Regions from separate parts of the Paenibacillus sp. P2(2022) genome, predicted to be linked through region 2. Evidence: riboswitches for the same ligand, from Rfam matches in the RefSeq annotation. Region 2 holds a riboswitch; each other region holds the start of a gene.
What was found. Region 2 has a riboswitch for cyclic di-AMP ahead of MMB75_RS23095 (3D domain-containing protein). Riboswitches for the same ligand answer to the same signal wherever they lie in the genome.

Region 1 (3,281 bases), on a different contig from region 2:
GTCTGGCGTTCATAGGTATCCGTCAGCTCAAATCCAGCTGCCTTGTAGGCTCGGATAGCCCGCTGATTCCAAGTGAGAACCTCTAGGTCAATTTCATTCTGCGGATGCCGCCGTCTGGCTTCCTCGGCAATGGCCCGGACAAAATCGGAGCCTGTGCCATGTCCGCATCTTTCGGGATGCATTCCAAGACCCAGCCGGGTCACACCGACCATAGGGAAATATTGAGCAAATCCCGTCAGCTCATTCTCTTCGTCCAGGACCGCAACATATTGCTCTTGGCGAAGCGTGGGACTTCCAAATTCGACTTCAAGTGCCTTCATTTGTTCCCAGGGAAGCCAGCCGTATATGTTGTAGGGGGGATCATAGCGCCACTCACAGATTTCAGCCGCTTGATGCTCGTCCATCGGTACGATCCGGTAGTTGGATATTGAGGCCGGCACTTTTCCATTCCTCCTTATGCAGGTACTTCAATCATTAACCACAGATTGTAGACAAGTTGTAGGAGAATGGCAAGCGTGTTTATTTCGTACCTAAGTCGGGTATACATTCAATAAGAAGGATTTACTGCTCATATGCTCCCCCAGCGGTGACGGTAAAACCGACGATGTTCGCTAAAATTGAAACCTTTTGAGGTGTCAGTTCGTCAGTAATGATAATCATTGCGATGTAGTGGACATAAAAAACCGCAATTCGATTCCGGCCAGAATCAAATTGCGGCTAGGGTTAGCTTGCTGTGCGGTAGTTATTCTACGTTGTCGTCATCAGGAATATCTGAAGCTACAGAATGGTAAGCGTCTGTGCTCATAATTCTTTTTGCACCGACATAACGGTTAGCGTAATAATTTTCGTTCAGTGAGCTAACTACTACACCACGTGAAGTCGAGGAGTGGGCGAATTTCCCTTCACCTACGAAGATACCTACATGGGAAACGCCTCTTCCTGTGGTGTTGAAGAACACCAGGTCGCCTGGTCTCATTTCATCGCGGGATACAGAAGAACCCATTTTGAATTGTGATCCAGATTGATGCGGCAGTTTAATTCCCAGTTTGTTGAATACATACATTGTGAAGCCGGAGCAATCGAATCCCTCGAGTGTAGTGCCTCCGCTTCTGTAGTTCGTTCCTTTGGCATCTTGGATGACCTGGTCCATCTTAGAGTCTGCAAATGCACTGCTGCCACCGAATGTAAAAGATGTAAAGGCAATGGCGAGACCCATGGCTGCGATCGTTAGCTTCTTCTTCAAAAAAAATATACCCCTTCCAATGCCTGCGAGGTTAGCTTAAGGATTCGGTAGAAGGTTCCCCTATGACCACTCTGTTGCGAGATCAATTCACCCAAACTGGTTCCCCCGCTTCCTAGGTGCCAGGAATTAGGCTTAACTTAAGATGTGCACCTTGGAGAGCAGTATTCACGACAACGATGTTTTTAAGATAAAGGTTACAATAAAGATTACAAAGTTGTTACTATCAGTTCACTGCGATTATTGTAACAAAGACAGCAGGCTTTGGCAAATGTTTCATCGCAAAAAGTTACAAAAAAAATCTGTCCCTAACGCTCTAGGAACAGATTCTGTTAACAGTATTCAGTTATGTGCCGTTTGCACGGGAAAGAAAAAAGTTTTTTCGACAGCTGAAAATGCAGGAGAGAGGATATTGTGAGGGGTTAGCCTCTGCTGGAGATATCGATGTGCCATAGCCGATACTGTGAACTGATATGCCACAGCCTGACCAGACTGGTAACAAAATGATACGATTGCTGGAGAATCAGTGCCAACATACCCGTCCAAATCATCGCCACGGTGCCAAATAGACCGAAAACTAGCAACACACAAGTACCGAGCAACAGGGATACACCAACAGCCGGAAGAAGCTGGCGAAAGAAGGCGAGCAGGGAGGATAGTATGGTGTGACCACTGACAGTGCCCAACTGCATATACAGGATGCACTGCCGAATGACCCAACCGTAAGCTATCCACCCCATGGCATAGGGCAACAAATGTAGCAGGTAAGAGGAAGATTGCAACGTTCCTACTACAATAGGATAGAGTCTCGGTACCACCCAAAAGGCGGGAAGCAGCAGCAAACCCAACTCGATGATGTAATACAATAGCGATGACATACCGTGGCGTTTCATCCCCTTGAAGAAGGACAGGCTTTGCGGTTCAGACGCATCGGTATGCAGGCTTTGATATATGCCAGCTCTAATGAAGGGAGTGATTAGTATGCGCAATACGGTCGCCCCTAGTAATATCCACAAGTACATATGTACTTCCCGGCTGTCCATCAAGGCGATCTGGCCCTCCATCCAAAACAAGGTCTTTCCCAGTTCGTTTTGGCTCTGATCAGGATAACGTAGCAGCAGCGGGATAACGGCAGACTGTACCAGCCTATAGAGAAATACTCCCCACAGCAGACGATACAGAAATAAAATGATAACGATATAAAAGCGTATGCGTACCAGCGCCCAGCCTTCTTTTATAACAGTCCGCATCTATAGACACCTCACCATGACAGACTTCCAAGCAGTGTCTCCAACAGCTTGGTTACACTTACACTCCAACGGGTTTGTTGTTTTTCATCCAATTCAGCCTTCAGGCTATTATTAATATGCTTGTTCTCCAGTGCAATAGTGTATAGAGGATCTACAGTCACATAGGACACGGGGGAAGCGCTTTTGAGTCGGAAAGTTGTACTTTTGCCCGCACCATCCCATGCCTTGAATATCGTTGTGCCATCCTTGAAGGTAAATTGAACAGGGATTTTGGGATAATCTGCTCCTTTTTTGCTGAGCGTCACGACTGCTTCGTATCCATTCTCCAGCTTGTGGTTCATGATGCGATCGACTGAAAAATCCGCCATCTGGCCGTCATATACATATTGTTCAAAATAGTGGCTCCATGATCGTCCGGTCACTCTCTCCACGACATGTTGAAAATCCTGTGAGGTCGGATGCTTGAATCGATAAGTCTGGACGTAGGTCCGCATAATCCGGTCCATTTTTTTCATACCCACCTGACGCTCAATACCTCGTAGTACTAATTTACCTCGTGAATAGGCATTTTGCGCATACTCAGCCGCCGATCCGTACTTCCAGGATTCGCGGTTTAGCGGCTGTGGGGAAGCTACCTGTCCCGATTGTAATGGCAAGTTGGGGGTAAGCCCATATTCTTGTTCCATGAGCCGTTCCTCTGCATAGGAGGTGAAGCCTTCATCCAGCCAAGGCTCCTCAAATTCATTGTTGGCTACCATTCCGTAGAAATATTGATGCCCAATTTCATGAAC
Region 2 (3,281 bases):
CATCCCGGCCTTCCACCACGATCACTTCCTTGATCATCTTCGTTTCCCCTCCACTGCTACACAGCAACATATATTTATCTTTCCCTGCTTTTGAAAACAAAATAAGAAGAGGGTATCCTCTTCTTAGCATGGCATAACTATGTTGTTAATACTATCGCATTGTCCTCAACATACACAACCTGTTTTAGTTGATTTCCGGCTTTACAGGTCCGATAACATATACGGTTTTACCGTGCTTACGACCAAATTGGTTGGCCCGGCTTAAACTCTCATAATACACATCGATTTTGTGGCCTTTAATCGCGCCACCGGTATCCTCCGCACGGCGGAAGCCCACCCCTTCAATATACACCCACCACCCGATTGGGATTACACTCGGATCGACAGCGATGGTGCGTCCTTCCGTGACACGCGTGCCGGAGGCGGTACGTGTACCGATACCTGGCTCCTGTGCGGAATACGCCGTCATGGAGACATTTTGTAAAACTTTTCTATAATTAAAATTAATACCTGCTTTACGGACAGCACTGCCCGAACTAACCTTTGTAGCCTTAACCGCATCTTTAGGGCCGATGGAAGCAGCTAGAACGACCGGTTTCTTCTTCGTTCCTACCGCAATTACCTTATCCACACGATTCTGTGCGACTTCCTTGTTGACCAGCTGTTTGGATACCAATTTTCCATCATGGTATACCTTTTGAACATGCTGGACTACCACACCCGATTTGCCACTTTGAATGACTCGATTATCGCCTTTATAGAGACTTGGATCTGCCGTTTTGATGACCTGATAAGGCACTTGTTTTTTCTGTTCGACCTGCTGTTTCTTCACACGGACGATTTTTATGTCCATGTTAGCTGAAACAGAGGCATCCAACGCAGGGTAAACTTTATCCGTTGATGATAATTTATAGCCCGAAGTGCGAATGGCACCCTCTACTGTATTTTCTGTTGTGTACAGCTTTTTCGTCTTATTGCCTGAGGATACTTTAACCTGATTGGCACGTTTAATGACTACGCGATCCCCATCCTGTACTGCCCCATTTAGCGGCATGGAAATTGTATCATGCGGCTGAAGTGAAATAGAATGCTCATTGAGCAAATCTTGGAGCTTGGATTCCCGGGTTTCTACCGCAGATGCCTTACCATCGATGACAAAAAAGACTTGTTTTTTAGATTGCGTGTACATCAGAATTGAAATCATAATCGTTAGTGCGATTAGAAAAATAGCAACCAAAGCAGCCTGGCGCACATTCTCTTGCTTCCAACGTAATACGTAAGACATGCTGGATGAGCGTGACTCATGGGTCTCCTCTTTTCGGAAAATGCCCATTTCCTCCGTCCTCCTTACATAGCCCGCCGTCTGGAGTAAGACATAGTTGATCGTTGACGTGACTATAACAGATTTTCTACAAGACAAGCCCGTACTGCGACTGTCCTGCACCATGTACCCGTCTTCGCGGCATGCTGTCCTCCCCTGTTTAACCACAGTATGATGACAGATTTTCTTTTATTCACAACAAAAAAAGCCAAAGAAAGAGACTAGAGAGCTCTTTCGTGGCTTCCGACATGTGTGAATATGCGGGAAAACTCATGCACGAGATGGCTTCTCTCTTGTTACGCTTACGGGGTTAGCTGTCGGGTTCGGACGTAGAGAGTCGCCCTAGCTTAGGTCAACCGCTCATGGCGGTCGCCTTCACATTCACCCCGAAGACCCAGAAAGAAATCGAAATACGGCTTCTCTACCTGTTCATCCCATTCGGGAAATGAATTTCGGTTGAGCCGGCTGCTGAAGAGACATTCTCTCTTGCACATACGCCGGACGTACTGTAAGCCATATCGGTTCCCCCGTTCCCTGCAAAAGGGACTCAGCGAGACTGGTTCATGAAATGATTTGTTGATGTTTACACTCAACAACAATTCACTGAAAAGATGATATCCTGTTTCCATGCATGTTGTAAAGCAGGTTTCAAGTACATTTTTTAAAATATTCGGTTAAAAAATTGTAATATTCTTGAGTTTCCTGCAACAAAATCATAATTAGCTCCGTCTATCTCTTTATTTTGATTGATTTCTTCGCTTTTTCACTGAATGTCAAATCGTTCCAAAGCATTTTGGGTCGTAATGGATACCAATTCCTCCACCGTAATTCCCTTAATTTGGGCGGCTGCCTCTGCCACCAATCTCACATGGGCCGACTCATTTCGCTTCCCGCGAAACGGATGAGGCGTCAAGTATGGTGCGTCCGTTTCAATCAGCAGACGATCCAGCGGAACCTGGGCCAGTACCTCTTTTGGCTGCTTGGCATTTTTGAACGTTATGGGCCCGCCAAAGGAAAGGTGAAAGCCCATATCCAGCACCATTTTAGCGGTCTCCCAGCTCCCAGAAAAGGAGTGCATGACTCCGCCAATCTCGCTCGCCTTTTCCTCACGTAAAATTCTCACAATATCTTCATGCGCATCCCGGTTATGGATAACAATTGGCATGTTGAGCTCACGTGCCAGACCAATTTGGTTTCGAAGCACCCGCTGCTGTACATCCTTTGGTGATGTATCCCAATAGTAATCCAGACCGATCTCTCCGATCGCTACAACCTTTTTATGACTGCATAACGATGCAATCCATTCTAAATCCCCCTCCTGCATTGTAATAGCATCCTGCGGATGCCATCCAACGGCCGCATAAATAAAATCATACGTCTCAGCCAGCTTCATGGTGGATGGAATGGTCTCACGATTAAATCCGATATTGATCATCCGTGTTACTCCTGATTCGACAGCACGTGCTATAACTTCTTCACGGTCTTCGTCAAATTGTGGGGCATCCAGGTGAGTATGAGTGTCGAATAAATCCAAGGTTTTCATCTCCTTTTTTTACTTACATTTCTATATATTTGTCTATTGTTTGACAAAATAATTCCTTATTTCGGCAGGAAGCCTGTCTTTTACCCCGTTCAATTTATTTTGGGGAAAATACATGTGATATTTTCCTCGGTGAATGCCACTTATTGAGCGCACAATTTCTGAAACTTCGGATATTTCCCGCACCTCGCCCTGACGTCCAAGCAGTAAAATCTGGTTGTCCGTTGAGCCGCCCTGCCGAAACACATCATAAGGAAGATCTGTTGGAAAATCAATTTCAAGATCATATTCAGGATGCAATCCAGCCTCTTTCAAAGCCTCTCGAATATGGTCAACGGTATCTGTATCCATATTTTCAATCTCTACATATTTATACAATCTACGATCCATAAAACGGCTGCTCAAATCACTTAAAATTTC
Region 3 (3,281 bases), on a different contig from region 2:
ATGCGGTACAGGGGAGTGTTGCCATGTTTAGCACTGTTACTAGCATTTTCAAGTTTTCCCGTTCACGCTGACACGCCTCCCAACATCGGAACGCCCCATCCCAAGGAAGCTACTGTCGCTACTTCGGTATATCAAAGTAAAGATCGAGCTACTCCAACATTAGCGATGCTACGAAAAAAGCATGCGGACATTTTTAAAATGTGCGGCCCGCACACCCGCCAAATTGCCTTAACCTTTGATGATGTGCCCGATTCAAGGTATACGCCGCAGGTTTTGGACGTATTACACGCAAACGGTATCAAAGCTACGTTTTTTATCGTCGGCCATCGTGCGGAAAAGCATCCGGGGATCATACGCCGCATCATCCGCGAGGGTCATGCTATAGGAAACCATTCCTATACTCATCCGGATTTCAGGAAGGCCACACCAGAACGCTTTCGCCACCAGATTACAAAAACAGAACGCATTTTAGAAGCCAGCGCAGGTTTTCAGCCCAGATTAATACGACCACCCTATGGTGAAATCACGGAGCCTCAAATTCAGTGGGCGCGTCGTCATGGGTACATGATCGTCAATTGGAATGTGGACTCTCTAGACTGGAAGGGATTAAGCAAAACACAGATTCAGCGTAACGTGATCCCGGCTACCAGACCTGGCTCCATTATTTTAATGCATGCAGGTGGAGGTCAAAGTTCCAACTTGCAAGGTACTGTCCAAGCTTTGCCGGGTCTAATCCACTCTTTAAAAGCTAAGGGCTACAAGTTTGTCACAGTCCCCCGGCTACTTCACACATCGGAACGAAAATAACAGTATGTCTAAGCCTCGTATATACCAACAACGTAAAAAGGCTGCCTTGACGAGCAGAATGCTTCTGCTTGTAAGACAGCCTTTTTTAGCGATAAACGACCGTACTGATAAGAAGTCGTCCCAGTTATATGTTGTGTGCTATAATATTAAGTTTACATAATATATATTATGTTTAATGAAATCAAATATATGCACAATGCTATTTATCAATAACGTACAGTTTCACATTTTGGAAGCCGAAGTCGTTCACGAATGATTTGTTGCCAGGGATAAAGATATCAATCCGCTTTCCGGTAATAGCGCTGCCCTGATCACGGGCAACGGCTACAAAAGAATGGTCTGGCAAGCCGGGATGGGAATAGCCTGTAACTAGCACCTTTGTTCCCATAGGAATGACTTTCGGGTCTACTGCAATTGTACCCAGTTTAAGCGGATTACCGTAGTAATCGACTGCACCCCATTTGCCATTTTCATCAGCTGCGGCTGAATATGCTGTTGCTTTAACATCAACAACTTTACTGTAATTGAATGTTTTGCCCCATGCTTCAATTGTTGGCCTCTCATTCGCTGGTGCTTTCTCCGTAAGAAGCTGTGGTTTCGAATCCGAAGCCGTCTTCACACTTTTTTCGTCTGGCACTTTAATTTGTAGACCTGCATATATGTTGTTGGACGCAATATCCGGGTTAGCCTTCGTCAAGTCATCTACCGATACCCCATAACGTTGAGCAAGCAAAAAGAAAGTATCGCCTTCTTTGGCAGTATGAAGCGAAGCAGCATTTGCTACTCCTGCTGTCTGTGCCAATCCTGCAATCGCTGCGGCAAGCACCGCAAATTTCATGGTTTTTCCAATATGTTTTAAGTGTTTCAAAGATATGTACCTCCTCTGTTATGCCTGCGAAGTTAGCTGTCGGATTCGGACTCAGGAGAAGCCCTATGCTTGTGCAATTCACCCCTAGGCATATTCCACAACATCTATATGACGCATTGGAATAATTGCCGTTGTTACGTCCCCCGCACTTCCCATGGTTTGAGCCCAGCACCTGAGTAATTGTTATCATTGCTGCTGCCCCGGTAAGTTTTGGCTTACTGCATAATATCACAATTTTGTAACCTTATCTGCATGAAAATGTTGGGAACCTTGAACATCATACTATATCCATTACAATTTTGTCATCAAAAATCGGTTTTTTGTTACGAAAATATGGAGATATGGTGACAAAAGGAGAAAAGCCCTCCGTGAAATATCATCACGAGAGGGCTTTGTCAATAATTCATAAAAGCATTTTCTTACAGCACTTTAGCCAGAAAATCACGGGTACGATCATGGCTTGGAGTTCCGAAAACTTGCTCCGGCGTACCTTGCTCTATAATTTGACCGTTGTCCATAAAGATGATTCGGTCTCCTACCTCACGAGCAAAGCCCATTTCATGCGTCACGATCACCATCGTCATGCCGCCTTCAGCGAGCTTCTTCATCACATCCAGAACCTCTCCAACCATTTCAGGGTCCAGGGCAGAGGTAGGTTCATCAAACAGCATTACGTGCGGCTGCATGGCGAGAGCACGTGCTATCGCTATACGTTGCTTTTGACCGCCAGATAACTGGTTCGGGTAGGTATTCTTCTTATCCTCAAGACCCACGGTCCGCAGGAGCTCCAACGCAATTTTCTCCGCTTCTTTCCCCGATTGCTTCTTCACCTTCGTTGGTGCAAGCGTCAGATTCTGCAGTATTGTTTTATGCGGAAACAGATTAAAATGTTGGAAAACCATCCCCATCTTCTCTCGAGTCGCATTAATATTATGACCACGGGCCGTAATCGGCTCACCCTCAAACAAGATTTCCCCTTCTGTTGGCTGTTCCAACAGATTCATACAACGCAAAAACGTACTTTTCCCCGAACCACTCGGGCCGATAATGACGACTACTTCACCTTTGGCGATATCTATATCAATGCCTTTTAAAATTTCATTCTTACCGAATGATTTACGCAGTTGTTTAACGGTGATCACTGGCTCTCAACTTCCTTTCCCATAAACCCAACAGCTTAGATAAGCTAAATGTCATTACAAAATAAATAGCGGCTGCGATTACGAACGGACTTAAGCCTTCGTAGGTAATATTCTTAATGACCTGGGCTTGATACATAATGTCCACCATCCCAATGGTCGAAATAATAGAAGATTCTTTAATGATCGTAATGAACTCATTACCAATAGCAGGCAATATAGATTTAAATGCTTGCGGTAAAATAACGTGACGCATCGCTTTGCCTCGTCCCATCCCGAGCGAGCGGGCAGCTTCCATCTGTCCACGGTCTACGGCCTGAATACCAGCACGGAAAATTTCAGCCAAATATGCCGAACTATTCAGAGACAACGTAATTATACCGGACTGGAGTGGCGTAAAATTAACACCTAACGTCAAAGCAACTCCGTAATGAATGATCATAAGCTGCACCAGCATAGGTGTGCCG

Region 1: another riboswitch for cyclic di-AMP. It lies ahead of MMB75_RS25150 (C40 family peptidase); the one in region 2 lies ahead of MMB75_RS23095 (3D domain-containing protein).
Region 3: another riboswitch for cyclic di-AMP. It lies ahead of MMB75_RS05980 (3D domain-containing protein); the one in region 2 lies ahead of MMB75_RS23095 (3D domain-containing protein).

Annotation. Positions count from the first base shown of each region.
Region 1 covers NZ_JAKWFI010000017.1:16,324-19,604, forward strand. Annotated here, with positions in the region: gene MMB75_RS25145 (GNAT family N-acetyltransferase) at 1-440, opposite strand, end outside; gene MMB75_RS25150 (C40 family peptidase) at 743-1,243, opposite strand; cyclic di-AMP (ydaO/yuaA leader) riboswitch at 1,249-1,386, opposite strand; gene MMB75_RS25155 (hypothetical protein) at 1,663-2,490, opposite strand; gene MMB75_RS25160 (M1 family metallopeptidase) at 2,502-3,281, opposite strand, start outside.
Region 2 covers NZ_JAKWFI010000011.1:11,693-14,973, reverse strand. Annotated here, with positions in the region: gene rnmV (ribonuclease M5) at 1-37, opposite strand, end outside; gene MMB75_RS23095 (3D domain-containing protein) at 185-1,333, opposite strand; cyclic di-AMP (ydaO/yuaA leader) riboswitch at 1,605-1,884, opposite strand; gene MMB75_RS23090 (TatD family hydrolase) at 2,085-2,855, opposite strand; gene MMB75_RS23085 (HD domain-containing protein) at 2,898-3,281, opposite strand, start outside.
Region 3 covers NZ_JAKWFI010000001.1:1,313,935-1,317,215, reverse strand. Annotated here, with positions in the region: gene MMB75_RS05985 (polysaccharide deacetylase family protein) at 1-807, shown strand; gene MMB75_RS05980 (3D domain-containing protein) at 1,007-1,675, opposite strand; cyclic di-AMP (ydaO/yuaA leader) riboswitch at 1,682-1,851, opposite strand; gene MMB75_RS05975 (amino acid ABC transporter ATP-binding protein) at 2,095-2,817, opposite strand; gene MMB75_RS05970 (ABC transporter substrate-binding protein/permease) at 2,804-3,281, opposite strand, start outside.